DNA from 4 places in the Pseudomonas sp. KH_050 genome. Region 2 is predicted to be linked to each of the others. Evidence: predicted binding sites of a transcription regulator. Region 2 holds the regulator's gene; each other region holds the start of a gene.

Region 1 (5,378 bases), 1.6 Mb from region 2:
AGCACTACGCGCCGCTACTCGCGGCGTTGTCAATCCGGGGTTGTTCCAGCGATTGATACTCGAGCCGGTTGCAGAAGTCGGGCCGACTTCTGACGTCCCGACTCTAACAACAATGCCTGTCGGCCGCTTATGCCGAAGGCAAGGCCATTCCCTGGCCCATCTGCACCGGCGAACCGGCCACCAGATCTTCAGCCCATTTCACCTGATCCGGCCCGAACAGCACGACCGCGGTAGAGCCGAGTTTGAAACGCCCCAGTTCGGCACCTTTCTCCAGATGGATCGGCGCACGCGCGGCTTCGTCGTAGCGCACGGTTTTCAGCTCGCGTTTGGGCGGAGTGACCAGCCCGGCCCAGACCGTTTCGATCGAGGCGACAATCATCGCGCCCACCAGCACCACGGCCATCGGCCCGCGTTCGGTGTCGAAAATGCAGGCTACGCGCTCGTTGCGGGCGAACAGTTCAGGGACGTTTTCGGCGGTGGTCTGATTGACCGAGAAAATCCGCCCCGGGATGTAGACCATCTCGCGCAGGGTGCCGGCCAGCGGCATGTGTACGCGGTGGTAGTCTTTCGGCGACAGGTAGATGGTGGCGAAGTCGCCGCCCATGAACGGTGCTGCGGCCGCGGCATCACCGCCGAGCAGTTCCAGTACGCTGAAACTGTGGCCCTTGGCCTGGAACACGCGACCGTGTTCGATCGGGCCGAGCTGGCTCACCGCGCCGTCGGCCGGGCTGAGGATCGCGCCCGGAGTCGGGTCCAGCGGCCGTGCACCGTCTTTCAAGGCTCGGGTGAAGAAAGCGTTGAAGTGCTCATAAGCGGTCAGGTCTTCGACCAGGGCTTGCGACATGTCCACCTGATAACGCTTGGCGAACCAGGCGGTGAAGGCATTCTTGAACCAGCGCACGCGGCATTCGGCAATGCAGCCGGCCAGGCGCGACAACAGGTGATGGGGCAGCAGGTACTGGCTGAGGATAAACAAACGCTTTTTCATTAACTGTCCTTAAAAAACCTTAAATCTCTACAGGCGTGTCGGGGTGGTTGCCCCATTCGCCCCAGGAGCCGGCGTAACCTTTGACTCGCGGATAACCGAGCGCCTTGGCCACCAGATAGGTGAAGCCAGAGCGGTGGTGAGTCTGGCAGTGGGTGATGACTTCTTTGTCTTTAGTGATGCCGAGTTTCTCGAGGATCTGCGGCATGTCGGAGCGGATGCGCAGGTTGCGCGCCGTATCCATGCCCGCCGTCCACTCGAAATTGACCGCGCCGGGGATATGCCCGGCTTTGGCCGCGAGCACTTTCTCGCCGGAATACTCCAGCGGCCCGCGCGCATCCCAGATCGCCAGGTCGGCGGCGCCCAAACGGCTTTGCAGGTACTCGCGGGTCGCGGTGGGTTCGTCGTGCAGAGTCAAGGCGACCGGGCCGCCGACCACTGCCGGGACCTGGATCGACATTGGCAAGCCTTCTGCCAGCCAGGCCGACAGGCCGCCGTCGACATAGTGGTAGTTGCTGTGGCCGATGACATCCAGCAGCCAGATAAAGCGCCCGGCCCAACCGCCGCCTTCGTCGTCATAGACCACGTAGACCGCATCGGGGTTATGCCCCAGTTCGCCGAACAACGCTTCAAGAGCGGCATGTGTCGGCAGCAGGCCCGGCGCAGGTGGCAGGCCTTGCTGAGTGCGTTTGGGGTCGACGAAATGTGCGCCGGGGATGTGTCCCGCGGCGTAGCGGGCGCTGCTGGTCAGGTCGACCAGGATCAGTTCGCGGGCGTCGAGACGAGCGAGCAGGTCGCTGGGTTCGATCACCAGCGCCAAGCCAGAGAAGTCAGACATGTGAGGTCTCCAGAGCACAAAGGGAAGGATTGTAGCGCAGCGTCAGTTACCGCGGTTGGTAAAGCTGTGCAGGGCTTTTTCGATGCACTGCGCAGTTTTACCAAAGGCCTGCACGGTGATTTCCGAGAACGGACCACCGCCCTGATCGGCCAGCACCAGCATCACCACCCGGCCGTTATTACTCAGTGAGCGTACCAATAGATGCTCACCGCCGAACCGGCTGCGCAGGCTTTCGGGCAGCAGCGCCGAAAGTCGGGCGTTGTTGGCGGGTGTCAGGCGAATTTGTGCCGGCTGTGCCAGCAGGCGTTGCAGCACGCTGCTCTGGCTGACCTGCAGATTCAGCATGGCCGCATCGCTGGAGAGGCCGGCGATCTGATGGACGCGCAGACTGCTTTGGCTGCGGTCGGCCATCAACAGCATCACCCGCCGCATCCCGCAGGCCACCAGCGCGTCGCGGGCAGAGGTGGTCAGGTGCAGCGCATTGGTGAAGCGGCTCGGCTCTGCCAGCAACTCGGCGCAGTGTTTGCGCCAGACCACCAGATCTTCCGCCGAAGGCGGTGCCGCAGGCAGCAGGGCGCTATTTTTGCGGCTGGTGGGCCACGGCCAGAGTAATGCCTGGGCCGGGTGCCAGAGGTCGGGCATCGTATGCTGGCGGGCACTTTGGACCGCTTGCTGGTGCAATTGCTGTTGCAATTCATCCATCGGCATCTGCAGGTACAGGCTGGTCAGAAGCTGCCAGCGCAGGCTGTGCGGGCTGTCCCAGACATGTTGCGCCGACAGCGCCAGACTGTTGGCCAGCAGTACGCTATTGGCCGGCTGGCTCAGCCAGCGGCGCAAGACCGGATCGTCATCCAGCCGCTGCTGCTGGCTCAGCCAGCGGCGCAAGACCGGATCGTCATCCAGCCGCTGCTGCTGGCGCAACGGGTGATCGCTATCACGGGCAATGCGCAGGACCTTGACCAGTAGGTGTTGCTCGCGGAGCAGCAGGCGGTAACCCTGCAGTATCCAGATCGGCAAATGCCAGCGTTCGGCCAGCGTCTGGCAGAGGTCCAGCAGGCGAACGCCGAACAGTTCCTGTTCAACCTTGCTTGCCGATTCGCTCTTGTGAACCACCCGCAGCTCCCACTGTTCGAGCAGTTGTGGATGGGTCAGCGCCAGCGGCCAGAGCGGCGAAAGGAACAGCAAGCTGCCCCAGTGGATGTCCTGCCAGAGTCGCGCCAGACGGCCGGCGAACAGACCGTTGGCCTGCTGCGTCGCGTGCTGGCTAATCAATTGTAACTGGCGCAATGCGACCGGGATTGCGCCCTCGGCCAACGCCGGCAGGCGCGCGAGTAATTCTTCAGTGCGCTTCAGACCGAGGCGATTGATGGCGATCTCAAGGTTCTCGGCCGGCTCGGCCATGCTGCCGTGAGTGTGCAGGTTGGCTTCGCGAATCACGCTGAGGGCCAGCGCGGGGCTGTCTTGCATCAACTCGGCGATATCGCGCATCGAGCTGCGGCTATTGGCGATGGCTTTGCACACGCGGTCATGACTGACTTGCGGCACCGGCAAAACCACGTCGTCGAGGAGCTTTATCCAGCCTTCGAGGGTGTCGGGTCTGGCAGTTGGGACTGTCGTTTCATTAGCCATAGTTGGGCGCGATCATCATTCACAATTAACACGCCCAAAAGGGGCAAGCTGGCTTTTCGCCTTAACGGCCTATAGTCTGGCGCAGTTTTGCCGATAAGTAGAAGAAGAGTTTTTTAACTTCCGAATATGACCTTGAACCCGACTCAGTAAGTACTTTCTACCTATGGCTAAAATTATCGGCATCATCGTCGTGTTCGCGAGTGTGCTCGGCGGATACGTGCTCTCCCACGGCAAAATTGCCGCCTTGATTCAGCCTTTCGAGGTCTTGATCATCGGCGGAGCGGCCTTCGGTGCATTTCTCCAGGCCAACCCCGGCCACATGACAAAGCATGTGATCAAGAAATCCCTGGGGATGTTCAGTTCGCGCTTCACCCACACCTTCTATCTGGAGGTGCTTGGCCTGATCTACGAGATCCTCAACAAGAGCCGTCGCGAAGGCATGATGGCGATTGAAGGCGATATCGAAGACGCCGCCGCCAGCCCGATTTTTGCCAAGTACCCGGCCGTGCTCAAAGATGAGCGCATGACCGCCTACATCTGCGACTACCTGCGCATCATGTCCTCCGGCAACATGGCTCCTCATGAGCTGGAAGGTCTGTTCGACATGGAACTGTTCAGCATGAAGGAAGACCTTGAGCATCCTTCCCATGCGGTCAATGGTATCGCCGACGCCATGCCGGGCTTCGGTATCGTCGCTGCGGTATTGGGTATCGTGGTGACGATGGCCTCTCTCGGTGACGGTGACCAGAAGTCCATCGGCCTGCACGTAGGTGCGGCGCTGGTCGGTACATTCTTCGGTATTCTCGCGGCCTACGGCTTCTTTGGCCCGCTGGCCCACGCCCTGGCTCACGATGCCAAAGTAGAACTGAACGTCTATGAGGCCATCAAGGCCTCGTTGGTGGCATCGGCCTCCGGCATGCCGCCGTCGCTGGCGGTGGAGTTCGGCCGCAAGGTTCTGTATCCGTCGCACCGTCCTAGCTTCGCTGAGCTGGAACAAGCGGTTCGCGGTCGCTGAGTCATGGAAAATAATCAGCCGATTATCATCAAGCGCGTCAAGCGCTTTGCTGGCGGACATCACGGGGGCTCCTGGAAAATCGCCTTCGCCGACTTCGCGACGGCGATGATGGCGTTCTTCCTGGTGCTGTGGCTGTTGTCCACGGCAACCCCGGAACAGAAGATCGCCATTGCCGGTTACTTCAAGGATCCGATCGGTTTTACCGAGAGCGGCACGCCCTACATTATCGACTTGGGCGGTTCGCCAGAACTGGCGCCGGAGACCACCATCAATCCCGAGCTCAAGTCCCAGCCGCAACCTGACAAGATCACCGTCGACGCCGAGCAAGTCGAGGGCATGGCCGAACAGGTTGAGAAAGAACGCCTGGAGCTGTTGCTGCAAGAGTTGCAGAACAAGGTCAATGAGAACCCGCAGCTGCAGAAATTCAAGGACCAGATCCTGTTCGAGATCACTCAGGATGGTTTGCGGATCCAGATCATGGATGCCGAGAACCGGCCGATGTTCGATTCTGGCAGTGCGCGCCTCAAGCCTTATTTCGAAGACATCCTGCTGGCGATGGCGGACACCATTAAAGCGGTGCCGAACAAGATCAGCGTCAGCGGTCATACCGATGCCAAACCCTACTCGGGCACCGGCGGCTTCGGTAACTGGGAGCTTTCGGCCAGCCGCGCGAATGCCGCCCGCCGTGCGCTGGTTGCCGGTGGTTATCCGGATACGCAGGTGGCGCGGGTGATCGGTTACGCCTCTTCGGCGTTGTTCGACCGCGCTGACCCGTTCAACCCGGTCAACCGCCGGATCGACATTGTGGTCTTGACCAAAAAAGCCCAGCGGGCCATCGAAGGCGAGCAAAACACCCCGCAACCCCCGGCGCCTGGCCAGAGCGCGCCAGGTGAGGTGCCGGGTGCCGCAAT
Region 2 (5,378 bases):
GGCCTCGTCGCCACTGTTGAGACCCAGGCGCACCAAGCGGTTACGCACCAGCACCAGTTCGCCGACCATGTTCATGATCTCGTCCAGCCGCGCGGTATCAACCCGCACAGTGGTTTCGGCTTCGCTGGCCGGTTTATCCGCCGGTGGCGAAGCCGGGGCACGGGCAGGAGCAGGAGCAGGAGCGGCCACTGCGGCAGGCTTCGGTGCTTCAACCTTGGGTTCAGAGGCTTTGGCGACAGGCTTGGCCGGCGGTTTGACGACCGGCGCGGCTACTGCAGCGCTAGCGCCTGCTTCAGTGAACTTGCCTTTGCCGTGCAGTTCGTCGAGCAGCGCTTCGAACTCATGATCGGAAATCAGATCACTGCCCGCCGCTACAGCGCTTGGCGCGGCCGGAGCCGGTACCGCAGCGATGGCCGATTCCAGGGCCTCGACTGCGAAGTTGCCTTTGCCGTGCAACTGGTCGAGCAGCGCTTCGAATTCGTCGTCGGTAATTTCGTTGCTGGCCGCTGGGGCTACTGGCGCTGCAGGCTCGGCCGGTGCGGCGAGTGCGTCGACCGCGAACTGCCCCTTGCCGTGCAGCTGATCGAGCAACGACTCGAACTCGGCATCGGTGATTTCATCGCTGCCCGACGCTACCGGCGCCGCCGCGGGTGCCTCGGCCTGGGCCTTCACCGCATTGAGCGAGTCGAGCAGCAGTTCGAATTCGTTATCAGTGACGTCGCCCGAATCGCTCTCGGCAACGGGTTCGGCACTGACTTCAACCGCCGCTGCAGTCTCGGCTGTAGCAGGCTCGGCCAGACGCGCCAAAGCCGCCAACAACTCCGGCGTTGCGGCGGTGACCGCAGTGCGCTCGCGGACTTCGGTGAACATGCCGTTCACCGCATCCAGCGCTTCCAGAACCACGTCCATCAATTCCGAGTCGACCCGTCGCTCACCCTTGCGCAGGATGTCGAAGACGTTCTCGGCGATGTGACAGCACTCCACCAGTTCATGGAGCTGGAGGAAGCCGGCGCCCCCTTTTACAGTGTGAAAACCGCGAAAGATTGCATTGAGCAAATCCGCATCATCGGGTCGGCTTTCAAGCTCGACCAGCTGTTCGGACAGTTGCTCAAGAATCTCGCCGGCCTCAACCAGGAAATCCTGAAGGATCTCTTCATCGGCGCCGAAGCTCATTAATGGGTGCTCCTACTAGGTCGGCCTAAAATCCAAGGCTGGAAAGCAAATCGTCGACATCGTCCTGACCGGACACAACGTCTTCTCGTTTATCGGCATGAATCTGCGGACCTTCACCCTGAGACAGATGTTTTTCTGGATCTTTTTGCGCAAGGATCGATTCACGGTCATGTTCAATGCCGGCAAAACGGTCGACCTGACTGGCCATCAGCACCAGTTTGAGCAGATTGCTTTCGACTTCCGTGACCAACTGGGTCACGCGCTTGATCACCTGACCGGTAAGGTCCTGGTAATCCTGCGCCAGCAGGATGTCGTTGAGATTGCCCGAGACGATACGATTCTGTTGCTCGCTGCGCGTGAGGAAACCGTCAACCCGCCGGGCCAGCTCGCGGAACTCTTCGGCACCGATTTCGCGGCGCATGAAACGTCCCCAGTCGGCACTCAAGGCCTGGGCGTCATTGCTCAGGCCGTTGACCAGCGGCGTGCTGTTCTCGACCAGATCCATGGTGCGGTTGGCCGCAGCCTCGGTCAGCCTGACCACATAGGACAGGCGCTCAGTGGCATCCGTGATCTGTGACACTTCCTTGGCTTGCGGCATGTTCGGGTCAATCTGAAAATTGACGATCGCACTATGCAGTTCGCGAGTGAGCTTGCCGACTTCCTGGTACAGGCCACGATCACGGGTCTGGTTGAGCTCATGGATCAGTTGCACAGCGTCGCCGAACTGACCTTTCTCAAGGCTGTCGACCAGTTCGCGGGCGTGTTTTTTCAGGGTCGATTCAAAATCGCCCTGTGATGTTTCGTAATGCTCCATAGCTCCCCCCGTGACAATTTCGGTCAACCGATGCGTTCGAAGATTTTTTCAATCTTTTCTTTTAACGCCTGGGCCGTGAAGGGTTTGACCACGTAGCCATTCACTCCGGCCTGAGCGGCCTCGATGATTTGCTCACGCTTGGCTTCGGCCGTGACCATCAACACCGGCAGGTGCTTGAGTTTTTCATCGGCACGCACGTGGCGCAGCAGGTCGATACCGGTCATGCCCGGCATGTTCCAGTCCGTTACCAGAAAGTCGATGCTCCCGCTGTTGAGGACCGGAATCGCGGTAGTACCGTCATCCGCCTCGACCGTGTTGGTGAACCCAAGGTCACGCAACAGGTTTTTAATGATCCGCCGCATCGTTGAGAAGTCATCAACGATGAGGATTTTCATGTTCTTGTCCAATTCGACCTCCAAGCAGTCTTAAACGCGCCCAGCACCTGGACACGCCACTCAATCATTTCGGCGTAACACTCAGCGGCTGCATGGAGCACAACAGGCCGTGACCGGTGCGCAAAAACGCCGTACCAGCCTCGTTCGCAGTGTCCCCACACTGCCTGTCAGCGCGCTCGCCACTCCCCCAAACGCCCCCGCAAGCGGGCCGCGCACTGGCTGTGTAACTGGCTGACCCGCGATTCGCTGACCCCCAGGACCTCACCGATTTCCTTGAGGTTCAGCTCTTCGTCGTAGTACAGCGCCAAGACCAGTCGCTCACGCTCCGGCAAATTGGCAATCGCGTCCGCCAACGCAGCCTGGAAACGCTCATCTTCCAGGTCACGCGACGGCTCGAGATGAGCACTCGCGCCATCCTCGTGCAGCCCTTCATGCTCGCCGTCCTGCAACAGATCGTCGAAACTGAACAGCCGGCTGCCCAAGGTGTCGTTCAAAATCCCGTAATAATCGTCGAGACTCAATTGGAGTTCGGCCGCAACTTCGTGATCTTTAGCGTCACGACCGGTTTTAGCTTCAATTGAGCGAATGGCATCACTGACCATCCGGGTATTGCGGTGAACCGAACGCGGCGCCCAGTCACCTTTACGCACCTCATCGAGCATCGCCCCACGAATACGGATACCGGCATAGGTTTCGAAACTCGCACCCTTGCTGGCGTCGTATTTGGTCGAGACCTCGAGCAGGCCGATCATCCCGGCCTGGATCAGATCCTCGACCTGCACACTGGCCGGCAGACGCGCCAGCAAGTGGTAGGCAATCCGCTTGACCAATGGCGCATGACGCTCGATCAGTTCGCACTGACTGTCACGCGCCGAGGATTTGTAAAGGTTGTAGCCGCTGGCTGTCATAGCACCGGTCCTGCCGTTTGATGCACCAGCCGCTCGACGAAGAATTCCAGGTGCCCGCGCGGATTGGCCGGCAACGGCCAGGTATCGACCTTCTGCGCGATGGCCTTGAATGCCAGCGAGCACTTGGAACGCGGGAACGCCTCATAGACTGCACGCTGCTTTTGCACCGCCTTGCGCACACACTCGTCGTAAGGCACCGCACCGACGTATTGTAAGGCCACGTCGAGAAAGCGATCAGTGACCTTGGTCAACTTGGCGAACAGGTTGCGCCCTTCCTGGGGGCTCTGCGCCATGTTGGCGAGCACCCGGAAGCGGTTCATGCCGTAATCGCGATTGAGCAATTTGATCAGTGCGTAAGCGTCGGTGATCGACGTCGGTTCGTCGCAGACCACCAGCAATACTTCCTGGGCCGCGCGCACGAAACTCACCACCGACTCACCAATCCCGGCGGCGGTGTCGATCACCAGCACGTCGAGGTTGTCGCCGATATCACTGAACGCCTGGATCAGCCCGGCATGCTGCGCCGGGCTCAGGTGCACCATGCTCTGCGTGCCGGAGGCCGCCGGGACGATGCGGATTCCGCCGGGGCCCTGCAGCAGCACATCGCGCAGCTCACAGCGCCCCTCGACCACATCGGCCAGAGTACGTTTGGGTGTCAGCCCCAACAAAACGTCGACGTTCGCCAGCCCCAGATCGGCGTCCAGCAGCATGACGCGCCGGCCGAGCTCCGCTAGAGCCAGGGACAAGTTCACTGACACGTTAGTCTTCCCGACGCCACCTTTGCCGCCGGTCACCGCGATAACCTGTACGGGATGCATGCTGCCCATGTTCTTTCTTTACCTTGTCTTGCTTAGACGGAGGCCACATAACTGGCTGCGCGTTCCCACTGGAACAATGCATGGCAGACCATCGATGTAGGTACACTGCAATCTATTCATGATTACCTCAGCCGACCCGCTTGGTCGGGCTGTGATAGAGATCAGCGAACATATCAGCCATGGCTTCTTCGCTGGGTTCTTCCTGCATCTGCACACTCACCGCGCGACTGACCAATTGATGGCGTCGTGGCAAATGCAGATCATCCGGGATCCGTGGCCCATCGGCCAGATAGGCAACCGGTAACTGGTGACTGATCGCCAGGCTCAACACGTCGCCCAGACTCGCGGTTTCATCCAGTTTAGTCAGGATGCAGCCGGCCAGCCCGCAACGTTTGTAACTGTGATAAGCAGCGGTTAGAACCTGTTTCTGGCTGGTGGTTGCCAGTACCAGATAATTTTTTGACTTGATCCCGCGCCCGGCCAGGCTTTCCAGTTGCATGCGCAACGCCGGGTCGCTGGCCTGAAGGCCGGCGGTATCGATCAACACCACACGCTTGCGCAGCAGCGGATCGAGGGCCTGGGCCAGGGACTGACCCGGGTCAAGGTGGACCACTGGAACATTGAGGATACGGCCCAGGGTCTTGAGTTGTTCCTGGGCACCAATCCGGTAGCTGTCCATGCTCACCAGCGCGATGTTCTGCGAGCCGTACTTGAGCACATAACTCGCCGCCAGCTTGGCCAGGGTAGTGGTCTTGCCCATGCCGGCCGGGCCGACCATGGCGATCACCCCACCCTCTTCCAGTGGCTCGATCTCCGGTGTGACGATCATCCGCGCCAGGTGCGCCAACAGCATGCGCCAGGCCTGACGAGGCTCTTCAATTTCAGTAATCAGTGCCAGCAGATCGCGCGACAGCGGCCCGGACAAGCCGATGCGTTGCAGCCGACGCCAGAGGTTGGCCTGCTGTGGCCGAATGCCTTGCAGCTGGTTCCAGGCCAGCGAGCCCAACTGCACTTCCAGCAGCTCACGCAGGCCGTTGAGTTCGAAGCGCATCGAGTCGAACACCCGTTGATCCACCGAAGGCGCAGCGGGTGCCGGCGCGGGACGCGGCGGCTCGACGAAGGTCGGTTCGATCAGGGGTTCGGCAGCGGTCAGCGGCAAACCGGCGAACAACTGGCGATTGTTCGTTGAATCGCCATCGCCACGCAGGCTCAATTCCGCCTGGGCAGTGACGATCCGCGACTGGGTTTTGCGCAACTCGTCTTCGAGTTC
Region 3 (5,378 bases), 3.3 Mb from region 2:
TCGTGGAAATCTTCCCAGCCACCCATTTGTTTCCAGCGATTGACGATGCCGCAGAACAGCTCGGCAGTCTTCTCGGTGTCGTAGCGCGCCGAGTGGGCCTCACGGCCGTCAAAATCGATATCGGCCGTCTGGCAGGCCTTGGCCAGCACGGTTTGACCGTAAGCCAGGCCAGCCAGGGTAGCGGTGTCGAAGCTCGAGAACGGGTGAAACGGATTGCGCTTCATGTCCAGGCGCGCGACAGCGGCGTTGAGGAAGCCCAGGTCGAAGCTGCTGTTATGCCCCACCAGAATCGCCCGTTTGCAGCCGTTGGCTTTCAGAGCCTTGCGTACACCGCGGAAGATATCGGTCAGGGCCGTCTCTTCGCTGACTGCCATGCGCAGCGGATGATCGAGCTTGATCCCGGTGAACTCCAGGGCTGCCGCTTCGATGTTCGCGCCTTCGAAAGGCTCGACCCGGAAAAAATAGGTGTGTTCAGGGTACACAAAGCCTTTTTCGTCCATGCCGATGGTGACGGCGGCAATTTCCAGCAAGGCATCGGTGGCACAGTTGAAACCACCGGTTTCAACATCGACGACTACCGGCAGGTAACCACGAAACCGGGCTGCCATCGGATGGCGCGAACCGCCACCACCGTTTTGGCCGTCTTGTTCGTCGTCGAAATGGTCTTCACTCACGAGTGTTTCTCCAGCAGACGCCAGCGCAGTTTTTCACCGGCGCGCAGCGGGATTACAGACAGCTCGCCGAAGGGCAGGCTGGTAGGGGCGGTCCACTCTTCGCGAACCAGGGTAATGCGATCGGTGTTTACCGGCAGGCCATAGAAGCGCGGGCCATGCAGGCTGGCAAAGCCTTCGAGTTTATCCAGCGCATTGCGCTGTTCGAAGGCTTCGGCATACATCTCGATCGCCGCATAAGCGGTGTAGCAACCCGCACAGCCACAGGCCGCTTCTTTGGCGTGTTGGGCGTGCGGGGCCGAATCGGTGCCAAGGAAAAACTTCTCGCTGCCGCTGGTGGCGGCGTCGAGCAGTGCTTCCTGGTGAATATTGCGTTTGAGAATCGGCAAGCAATAGAAGTGCGGACGAATCCCGCCAACCAGCATGTGGTTGCGATTGTACAGCAGGTGGTGCGCAGTGATGGTCGCGCCAACGTTGGCCGGGGCCTCATTGACGAACTGCACCGCTTCACGGGTGGTGATGTGTTCGAACACCACCTTGAGTGCCGGGAAGTGTTCCACCACCCGACGCAGGTGTTCGTCGATGAACAGCTTTTCACGGTCGAAGACATCGACATCGCCACGGGTGACTTCCCCGTGAATCAGCAAGGGCAAGCCGACTTCGGCCATGGCCGCAAGTGCCGGGAAGATCTTGTCGATGCTGGTGACACCGGAGTCCGAGTTGGTGGTGGCTCCGGCCGGATAGAGCTTGGCGGCATGCACGAATCCACTGGCCTTGGCCTCGCGAATCTCTGCAGCGGTAGTGCGATCGGTCAGGTACAGCACCATCAGCGGTTCGAAATGGCTGCCGGCCGGACGTGCAGCGAGGATACGCTGACGGTAGGCGTCGGCTTCAGCGGCATTGCGCACCGGTGGTACCAGGTTGGGCATGATGATGGCGCGGCCAAAGGTGCGCGCAACATCCGCAACAGTATTGGGTAGCACGGCACCATCGCGAAGATGTATATGCCAGTCGTCGGGACGCAGCAGGGTCAGGCGGTCGGACATAGGGAATTCCAGGCGGGTCAAACTGAGGCGAATGCTACCGGAAAAGACTCTCTCAGGCACTCGCTATCAAGTTTTGCAGCAAGCAGCCGATATCCCTTGGGTATTCGATAAACAAGTGTCATGCCGCAAACATGTGTGTCGGTCTTTTGTGTAGAAGCCAGTGGAGCCCCCCGTGCGCCAGCGTTATTTAGCCTTGCTCAGTGTGTTTGCCTGCCTGCCCGCGATGGCTCTGACTTACCAGACACGTCTGGAGAGCATCGAGTGGACGGTCGAAGGTGACAAATTCGAGTGCCGTCTGATCCAGCCCATCACCGATTTCGGTTCGGGGGAGTTCGTGCGGCGCGCCGGTGAGCAGGCGACTTTTCGCTTGAAGGCTTATAACAACTCACTCGGCGGCGGTTCGGCCACCCTGTTGGCGGCGGCTGCGCCTTGGCAGCCGGGGCGGGGGGACATCAATCTGGGGGCGGTGCAAGCCGGCAGCGGCGATGTACTGTTCAACAGTTCCCAGGCTCAGGCCGGCCGACTGTTCAGTGGTTTGCTGGACGGTCGAAGCCCGTTGATACGCCATTATTCCCGTGATGGCGGTGTCTCTGAGGTCCGTTTGTTACCGGTCAGATTCAGCAAGGCCTATGGCGACTATCAAGCCTGCACCGCCAAGCTGTTGCCGATGAACTTCGAGCAAGTGAAACAAGCCCGGGTGGGGTTTCCTGGCGGAGGTATCGAACTGGATGCGCAGGCCAAGGCCAGGTTGCAGAGCGTGCTGGAGTTCCTCAAGGCTGATCCGACGGTCAATCATATTCAGCTCGACGGCCACTCGGACAACAGCGGTAACCGCCTGACCAATCGCGATCTGTCGCGACGCAGGGCCTTGGCAGTCATGGAATTCTTCAAAGCCAACGGCGTCCCCGAAGCGCAGATCACCTTGCGTTTCCATGGCGAGCGCTACCCATTGGCGCCCAATATCAATTCCTCCAACAGGGCGAAGAACCGCCGGGTCAATGTTCATCTGGAGCGTGTGGCGCCCAGCGAAAAGCCGGCGCCGCAGGTCAGTTCGGCGAGCAATAGCGCGGCGACTTCCTGAAACGGCTGTAGTGGTCGCGCACTCGACATAATCTGTCGCTTCGTCGTCATAAGCTGTCGCGCCTCTGTAAATTATACTGTTTGAACGGTAGACTTGGCGGCTTTCCGAAAACCCCGTGGAGTGATGGCATGGCGGACGTAAACAAGGTCGTTTTGGCATATTCCGGCGGCCTGGACACTTCGGTGATCCTCAAGTGGCTGCAGGATACTTATAACTGTGAAGTGGTGACCTTCACCGCTGACCTGGGTCAGGGCGAAGAAGTCGAACCTGCACGCGCCAAGGCACAAGCCATGGGCGTCAAAGAAATCTACATAGACGATTTGCGTGAAGAATTCGTACGCGACTTCGTTTTCCCGATGTTCCGCGCCAACACCGTTTACGAAGGTGAGTACCTGCTGGGTACCTCCATCGCTCGCCCGTTGATCGCCAAGCGTTTGATCGAAATCGCCAACGAAACCGGCGCCGATGCCATTTCCCATGGTGCAACCGGCAAAGGCAACGACCAGGTCCGTTTCGAGCTGGGCGCTTATGCATTGAAGCCAGGGGTGAAAGTGATCGCTCCGTGGCGCGAATGGGACCTGCTCTCCCGTGAAAAGCTGATGGATTACGCTGAAAAGCACAATATTCCGATCGAGCGCCACGGCAAGAAGAAGTCCCCGTACTCGATGGATGCCAACCTGCTGCACATCTCCTATGAAGGCGGCGTGCTGGAAGACACCTGGACCGAGCACGAAGAGGACATGTGGCGTTGGACCAAGTCGCCGGAAGACGCGCCAAACGTTGCAACTTATCTGGAACTGACCTATCGCAATGGCGATATCGTTGCGCTGGACGGCGTTGAGATGACTCCAGCCACAGTGCTGGCGACGCTGAACCGCATTGGTGGCGAAAACGGCATCGGTCGTCTGGATATCGTTGAGAACCGTTACGTCGGCATGAAGTCTCGCGGCTGCTACGAAACCCCAGGCGGCACCATCATGCTGCGTGCTCACCGGGCAATCGAGTCGATCACCCTGGACCGCGAAGTGGCTCACCTCAAAGACGAGCTGATGCCTAAATACGCCAGCCTGATCTACACCGGTTACTGGTGGAGCCCTGAGCGTCTGATGTTGCAGCAGATGATCGACGCTTCTCAGGCGCACGTGAACGGCGTGGTTCGTCTGAAACTGTACAAAGGCAATGTCATTGTCACCGGCCGCAAGTCCGATGAGTCATTGTTCGATGCAAACATTGCGACGTTTGAAGAAGATGGCGGCGCTTATAATCAGGCGGATGCGGCTGGCTTCATCAAGCTCAATGCGTTACGCATGCGTATTGCCGCAAACAAAGGTCGGAAACTGTTCTGATTGATTGAATGCGACTCAAGAAATGGCCCTGCATAAAAGCAGGGCCATTTTTTTTGTTTGAAGTATCGAGTGCTCATTGTCGTATTCGGTGTGAATGTTTGATCGACATACGTGTTGATTTTTCTGACGCTGCTCACACAGGTTTGTTGTTTCGTAGGTATCAGCTATGCAGTGGTTGGCAGTGTCAGGGTCAGCGTACTCAGGTTGTAAATGATGTAATAATGTCGCTTTAATTTACCATTGCTCAGTTGGTCAAGTTCGTTTTGGTTTATAAGTTTTACCGATTTCTGGTTGGCAAGAAAAACAATAAGGTCATGTGTGTCAGGCTGGTTGTCGAGTGTTTCATCTATTTCGTTAACTAAAATCTCCAAGCCTCTTTTTGTCTCGATTCGTCGAGTGTCGATGATGTGCAGGTGGTGCAGTCTATGCTGTAGCTGAACGCTGTCCTGTACGGTTTTATTCGTAAATAGATTAATGATTACCGGTGGCGCCTGTGCGTTGCAGGGTGCAGCGTAGCGCATCGGTGAAAGGCGAATAAAGCTCTGCGGCTGGCATTTTCGTATTTTTTCAGGTGGGCGCGAGTTTTTCTCCTGGGCAAGGTTCTCATGGTTTTGATGTTCAGGGGCGGGAGGCGCACCCTTGGCTTCTTTCATAAGTACGGCTTCGTGGATGATTTTCAGGAAGTGCTTTGCTTTTCCGAAGTCGGAAGGCGAATACAGTGCTTTGTAGTTGAAGTTTAGCGTGACAAAAAACAGCAGTATCAGGCAGAACGGGAAACTGATTAGAAACCAGATGTAGATATCCCGGTCGTCGTTGTCAAGGAACGGTAGCGATACGGCTGCCGAGGCTTCTGTTATGGCAGCGAAAATCGCAATGATGGTCATTGGGTTGGTTATCTTTTTGGGGCGTCTATTCATTGATTTTTACCTTGACGTAGTGCGTTTATATCCTTGGCGCCGTTGTTGTGAATTTGTTGAGTGAATTGCACCTGATCAGATGACGACGGACAGATGATATGGGTGTTTTTAATGATTCTAGACTCGGAAAAGCACTGTCGGAATTTTTTTGAAGGGCGGAGTAACCAGGTTGCAACCTGGCGGTGCGCTGAATCATAAGAGTGTTCTGGATCTTTTGTAGTCGTTTTCTGCCTGGTACTGTGCGTAGTGTGGAGAGGGTATGTAATGGCCGCTATTGCTTTAGCGGTAAGGGCGATGAATTCGGCAGGTTGTTAGTG
Region 4 (5,378 bases), 1.1 Mb from region 2:
CACGGAACAGTCTCTGACCTGGCCCTTGAAGCGCGCCTGGGGATTGATGACTTCAATGTGCGCAAAACCTGCGCCCTGGCCGGTCTGGGTTTTACTATCCTGCCGATGCTGTATTGCGAGGAGGAACTGGAAAACGGCCAACTGGTCCAGCTATTGCCCCAGTGGTCGCTGCCGGGCGGCTGGCTGCAAGCGGTCTACCCTCATCGACGCGGGGTGCTGCCGGCGGTGCGCGCCTGGATTGATCATTTGAGTGAATCGTTCAAAAGCTGCGGAGATCGACTGCTATGAAAGCCAGGCGCATGACGGAAGAGGACGTGGCGAATTTCTGCCTGGCGCTGCCCGGCGCCAGGGAAGACTATAAATGGGGCGGTGTACGAGTGTTCTCGATAGCCGGGAACAAGATGTTCGCCCTGCAGAACCTGCGCGGCGCGTCGCTGGCATTCAAGGTCGACAAGGAACTGTTTCTCGGCCATGTCGACCGCCCGGGCATTCGCCCCGCGCCCTACCTGGCCAGGGCGCAGTGGATCATCATGGAACCGCCCTACCCGCTGGCTACCGAAGAGCTACAAGGCTTGCTGCAACGTTCCCACCAATTGGTGGTCAGCAAGTTGCCCAAGCGCGTGCAGGTCGGGTTGCTGCTCTAGAACAAGGAAAACAGCGTGGCGCCGAGGAACAGCTGATCGATCCAGAATACCTGGTGCAACAGCACGATCACCCAGAACACCAGTTGATAGGACAGCTTGCGGGTTTTGTGGCGAAACAGTTGCTGGGCCAACAACGCGCCCGGCCAGCCGCCGACCAGCTCCACGGCATGCAAAATGTTTTCCGGCGTGCGCCAACTGTCGGCGCGGGCCTTGCGCTTGTCATGCCAGTACAGGAAGAACGCCAGCAGGCTGACGATCCCGTAGGCGGCCAAGGGAATACTGGAAATCCCCCGCAGCCACAACATGGCCGAGCCGAAACCCGGCACGGCGCACAGCGCCAGAAAAACCAGGCCCTTGAATCGCGGGTGCGCAATGGCAGCCCCGGGCTGTTGCCCGGAGTTGCCGCGTGGCCGAGGCTCGATCACAGTTTGGCCGCCGCCCAGTCGACCCAGCCGAACTGCCAGGTCGCCAGGATCAGCAGGCCGAAGGCAATCCGGTACCAGGCAAATACCGCGTAGCTGTGACTGGCGATGAACCGCAGCAGCCCCCTGACCGAAAGCATCGCGAAGATGAACGCGGTGACAAAACCAATGGCGAAGACCGGAAAGTCATCCGGCTTGAACAGATCGCGGTATTTATAGCCGGAGTACACCGCCGCACCGACCATGGTCGGCATTGCCAGGAAAAACGAAAACTCCGTGGCGGTTTTACGCGAAAGACCGAACAGCAAGCCGCCAATGATGGTCGAACCGGAACGCGAAGTACCGGGGATCATCGCCAGACATTGGGCACAACCGACTTTCAGTGCATCTTTCCAGGTCATTTCGTCAACGCTGTGGGCATGCACTTCGTGTTTGCGACGCTCGGCCCAGAGCATGATTATCCCACCCACCACCAGCGCGCTCGCGACGGTAATCGGGTTGAACAGGTACTCATGAATCAGGTCGGCGAAAATCACCCCCAACACCACGGCTGGCAGAAACGCGATCAGCAGATTGACAGTGAAGCGCTGGGCATTGGGCTGTGTCGGCAGGCCGACGACCACATCGAAGATTTTCCGGCGAAACTCCCAGACCACCGCCAGAATCGCCCCGAGCTGGATAATGATGTTGAACGCCATGGCCCGCTCGCCACCAAAATTCAGCAAGTCCGCGACGATGATCTGGTGTCCGGTACTGGAAATCGGCAGAAACTCGGTCAGTCCCTCTACAACCCCTAAAACAAATGCCTGAACGGCAGTCCAAAGATCCATCAATCCCCCATGAAGCGATGCCTCCAGGCATGCCTCGTTAATATTTTCCATCGCCTTGACCGCGATAGCGTAGTCGAGTTTCAGCGCGCTCAGGATTAACCAAAAACCGTAAAAAACCCGTGAAAAATCAAGCCGGGCTCAGGTTTTTCCGCGCGCGGCCGAAATCCTATCAGACATCCTCGATTAACGCTGTCGCGTTAACAGGCTTGGGTCGGATGGGCTCACAGAACAAAACGTGTTTCGATGCTGGCAGATATTTAATACAAGAAAAAGAATCTGGAGTAACCGGTTATGAATAGCTTGCGCAGTGTATCGATCAGCCGTCGGCTGTGGCTCATCCTGATAGTGGCTGTGCTGATGCTGATGACCTTGGGCCTGTTGATGCTCAAGCAGATTCACGATGACCTCTACCTGGCCAAGGCCGAGAAAACCCAGCATGTGGTGCAGACCGCCAATGGGGTGCTGGAGTATTACCACGGCCTCGAAACCGCTGGCACCTTGAGCCGTGACGCCGCCCAGAAACAGGCATTGAGTGTGGTCCGCGGCCTGCGTTATGACCAGAAAGAGTACTTCTGGATCAACGATCTGAAGCCCGTGATGATCATGCACCCGACCAACCCGAAACTTGATGGTCAGGACCTCTCCACCATCAAGGATCCCGACGGTTTTGCGCTATTCAACGAGATGGTGGCCATCGCCAGGTCCAAGGGCGCCGGGATGGTCGACTACCGCTGGGCAAAACCGGGTGCCACTGCCCCGGTGCAAAAAACCTCCTACGTAAAACTGTTCGAACCCTGGGGCTGGGTCATCGGTTCCGGCGTGTACATCGATGACATGCAGGCCGAGTTCTACGGTCAAGTGTGGGAAGCCTCTGTCGTCGGGCTGGCAATTGCGCTAATCATGGCGTTGCTGGTGACGTTGATCGCCCGCAGTATCGTACGACCTTTGCAAGAGGCAGTGCAGGCCATGGCCAATATCGCCAGCGGCGAAAGCGACCTGACCCGCAGTCTCGATACCCACGGGCAGGACGAAGTCACCCAATTGGCCCACCATTTCAATAGCTTCACTGCCAAGTTGCGCGAGGTCATCTGCCAGTTGCAGATCTCCGCCAGCGCCTTGGGCCAGTCTTCGGCCGATCTGGGCAGCAACGCGGCCCAGGCTCAGGAGCGCAGCCAGCAACAATCCCAACAAATGGAACTGGTGGCCACGGCCATCAACGAAGTGACCTACGGGGTGCAGGATGTAGCGAAAAACGCCGAGCATGCGGCCAGTGAAATGCGCGACGCCGAAGCCCAGGCTCGCCAGGGCCAAGTGAATATCGATGGCAGCCTGCAACAGATCGATCAGCTGTCGAGCACCATTGATCAAGCTGTCGAGGTGATCCGCACGCTGGCGACCGAAAGCACCCAGATCGGCAGCGTCCTGGAGGTGATCCGCTCGATCGCCGAGCAAACCAACCTGCTGGCGCTCAATGCCGCGATTGAAGCCGCCCGCGCCGGTGAACAAGGTCGCGGGTTTGCGGTGGTCGCCGATGAAGTCCGGCTGCTGGCCCAGCGCACGCAGAAATCCACGGCCGAGATCCAGTCGATGATCGAGCGCCTGCAGTCCCATTCCGAGGCCGCGGTCAAAGTCATCAGCGACAGCAGTCGCGCCTCGCAACTGACCATCGAACAGGCCGGCCTGGCAGGGGCCAGCCTGAGTGCCATCGGCCAGGCGTTGCGTAATCTCAACGGGCTGAATGCCTCGATCGCCAGTGCAACGCTGCAACAGGCGCATGTGGTCGAAGACATCAACCAGAATGTCACCCAGGCTGCGGGGCTTTCCCAGAGCACTGCCCTGGCCGCCGAGCAGTCCAGCGTCGCCAGCCTGCATCTGAAACAACTGAGTGAGCAGTTGAACCGCTTGCTCAAACAGTTCCGGGTGTAATCCGGCTGAACAAAGAGCGAGTTTGCCCCAATGCAAGTCAGTTAACAGAAATATATAGTCGGACGATCAACTGTGGCGAGGGGGCTTGCCCCCGCTGGGGCGCGCAGCGGCCCTAAAACCTGCGAACCAGTTCTGCCTGGCACACCGCATGTGCAGGCTTTACGACTGCTTCGCCCGAGCGCGGACCGGCCGGCGGGGGCAAGCCCCCTCGCCACAGGTTTGCATTTCGGCGCTTTTTATCTTAACTGCTTGGCCTTAGGGCAAGTTCGCTCCTGCCCCCTCCCATCAGCAGCGGACCTTACGCACCGGCGCCGAGGTCCGTTGGCGTGTTTCCCACGCCTGGGCCAGACCGACCAGCGCATCGGATGCCGGCAGCATCGTGCGCCCGCGCACCAGATCGGCGGCGCGCTCGGCGAGCATGATGGTCGGGGCGTTGAGATTGCCGTTCGGCTCGCTGGGAAATACCGACGAGTCGATCACCCGCAAGCCGTCGATCCCGCGCACGCGCAATTGCGAGTCAACCACTGCCATGTCGTCCTCGCCCATGCGGCAAGAGCCACAGGGATGGTAGGTGCTCTCCAGGTTGTCGCGCACGAAGGCATCTATCTCTTCGTCAGTGTTCACCAGTGGTCCGGGCGCGATCTCGGTGTCACGGAAGCGATCCATCGCCGGCTGGCCGATGATTTCCCGGGTCAGGCGCACGCAACGGCGGAAGCCCTCGCGGTCCTCTTCCCGTTGCAGGTAGTTGAAGAGGATTTCCGGGTGTTCGTAGGGATCCGCCGAGCGAATCCGCACATGGCCCCGGCTCTTGGGTTTGTTCGGCCCGGTCAGCACCATGAAGCCGTGCCCCTTGATCGGTTTATTGCCGTCGTAGCGCATGGCTGCGGGCAGAAAGTGGAACTGGATGTCGGGCCAGCGCAACCCCTGTTCGGAGCGAATGAAGCCACCGGCCTCGAAGTGATTGGTCGCGCCGAGGCCGTCCTTGCGCAGCAGCCAGCGCAGACCGATCAACAGTTTGCTCAACGGGTCCATTTTGCTGTTGAGCGTCACCGGCTCCTTACAGCCGAACTGGATGTAGATTTCCGCGTGGTCCTGCAGGTTCTCCCCGACACCAGGCAGGTGATGCCGAACTTCCACACCGGCTTTACGGAGCACCTCGGTCGGCCCGATACCGGAGCGTTGCAGCAAGTGCGGGGCACCGATGGGGCCTGCGCAGATCAATACTTCTTTGTTGCAATGTACGGTATGGGTCTGGCCTTCGCAATCGTAGGTGATCCCCACCGCGCGCTTGCCGTCGAGGATGATCTGTCGGGTCATCGCCTGGGTTACCACAGTCAGATTGGGCCGCTTCATGGCCGGACGCAGATAGGCGTTGGCGGTGGAACAGCGCACGCCATTTTTCACGGTCATGTGCATCGCACCGAAACCTTCCTGCATAAAGCCATTGCAGTCATCCGTCTTGATGTAGCCCGCCTCCGCTCCGGCATCGACCCAGGCCCCGTACAGCGGGTTTTTCATGTGGTTGCCGTTGCTCGTGTGCAAGGGCCCGGAGCCGC

The links. The regulator FliA, encoded in region 2, starts transcription of late flagellar genes. The targets are predictions, from matches to a motif close to CTAAAGTTTNNNNNNNNNNNGCCGNTAA.
Region 1: a site for FliA is predicted at 3,522-3,549, ahead of motA (flagellar motor stator protein MotA). Genes of this name have one in related genera too.
Region 3: a site for FliA is predicted at 1,783-1,810, ahead of AC3IUA_RS06175 (flagellar protein MotY). Genes of this name have one in related genera too.
Region 4: a site for FliA is predicted at 2,034-2,061, ahead of AC3IUA_RS16380 (methyl-accepting chemotaxis protein). Genes of this name have one in related genera too.

The regions. Positions count from the first base shown of each region.
Region 1 is NZ_CM174478.1:6,197,345-6,202,722, reverse strand. It holds gene asd (archaetidylserine decarboxylase) at 128-988, opposite strand; gene rhdA (thiosulfate sulfurtransferase) at 1,008-1,823, opposite strand; gene AC3IUA_RS28560 (HDOD domain-containing protein) at 1,866-3,452, opposite strand; gene motA (flagellar motor stator protein MotA) at 3,616-4,467, shown strand; gene motB (flagellar motor protein MotB) at 4,471-5,378, shown strand, end outside.
Region 2 is NZ_CM174478.1:4,637,801-4,643,178, forward strand. It holds gene AC3IUA_RS21070 (chemotaxis protein CheA) at 1-1,173, opposite strand, end outside; gene AC3IUA_RS21075 (protein phosphatase CheZ) at 1,199-1,987, opposite strand; gene AC3IUA_RS21080 (chemotaxis response regulator CheY) at 2,011-2,382, opposite strand; gene fliA (RNA polymerase sigma factor FliA) at 2,550-3,290, opposite strand; gene fleN (flagellar synthesis regulator FleN) at 3,287-4,117, opposite strand; gene flhF (flagellar biosynthesis GTPase FlhF) at 4,236-5,378, opposite strand, start outside.
Region 3 is NZ_CM174478.1:1,342,837-1,348,214, forward strand. It holds gene rnt (ribonuclease T) at 1-674, opposite strand, end outside; gene pyrC (dihydroorotase) at 671-1,717, opposite strand; gene AC3IUA_RS06175 (flagellar protein MotY) at 1,890-2,798, shown strand; gene AC3IUA_RS06180 (argininosuccinate synthase) at 2,927-4,144, shown strand; gene AC3IUA_RS06185 (hypothetical protein) at 4,309-5,061, opposite strand.
Region 4 is NZ_CM174478.1:3,578,793-3,584,170, forward strand. It holds gene AC3IUA_RS16360 (LysR substrate-binding domain-containing protein) at 1-288, shown strand, start outside; gene AC3IUA_RS16365 (MmcQ/YjbR family DNA-binding protein) at 285-644, shown strand; gene AC3IUA_RS16370 (DUF1294 domain-containing protein) at 641-1,066, opposite strand; gene AC3IUA_RS16375 (undecaprenyl-diphosphate phosphatase) at 1,066-1,896, opposite strand; gene AC3IUA_RS16380 (methyl-accepting chemotaxis protein) at 2,188-3,822, shown strand; gene betA (choline dehydrogenase) at 4,108-5,378, opposite strand, start outside.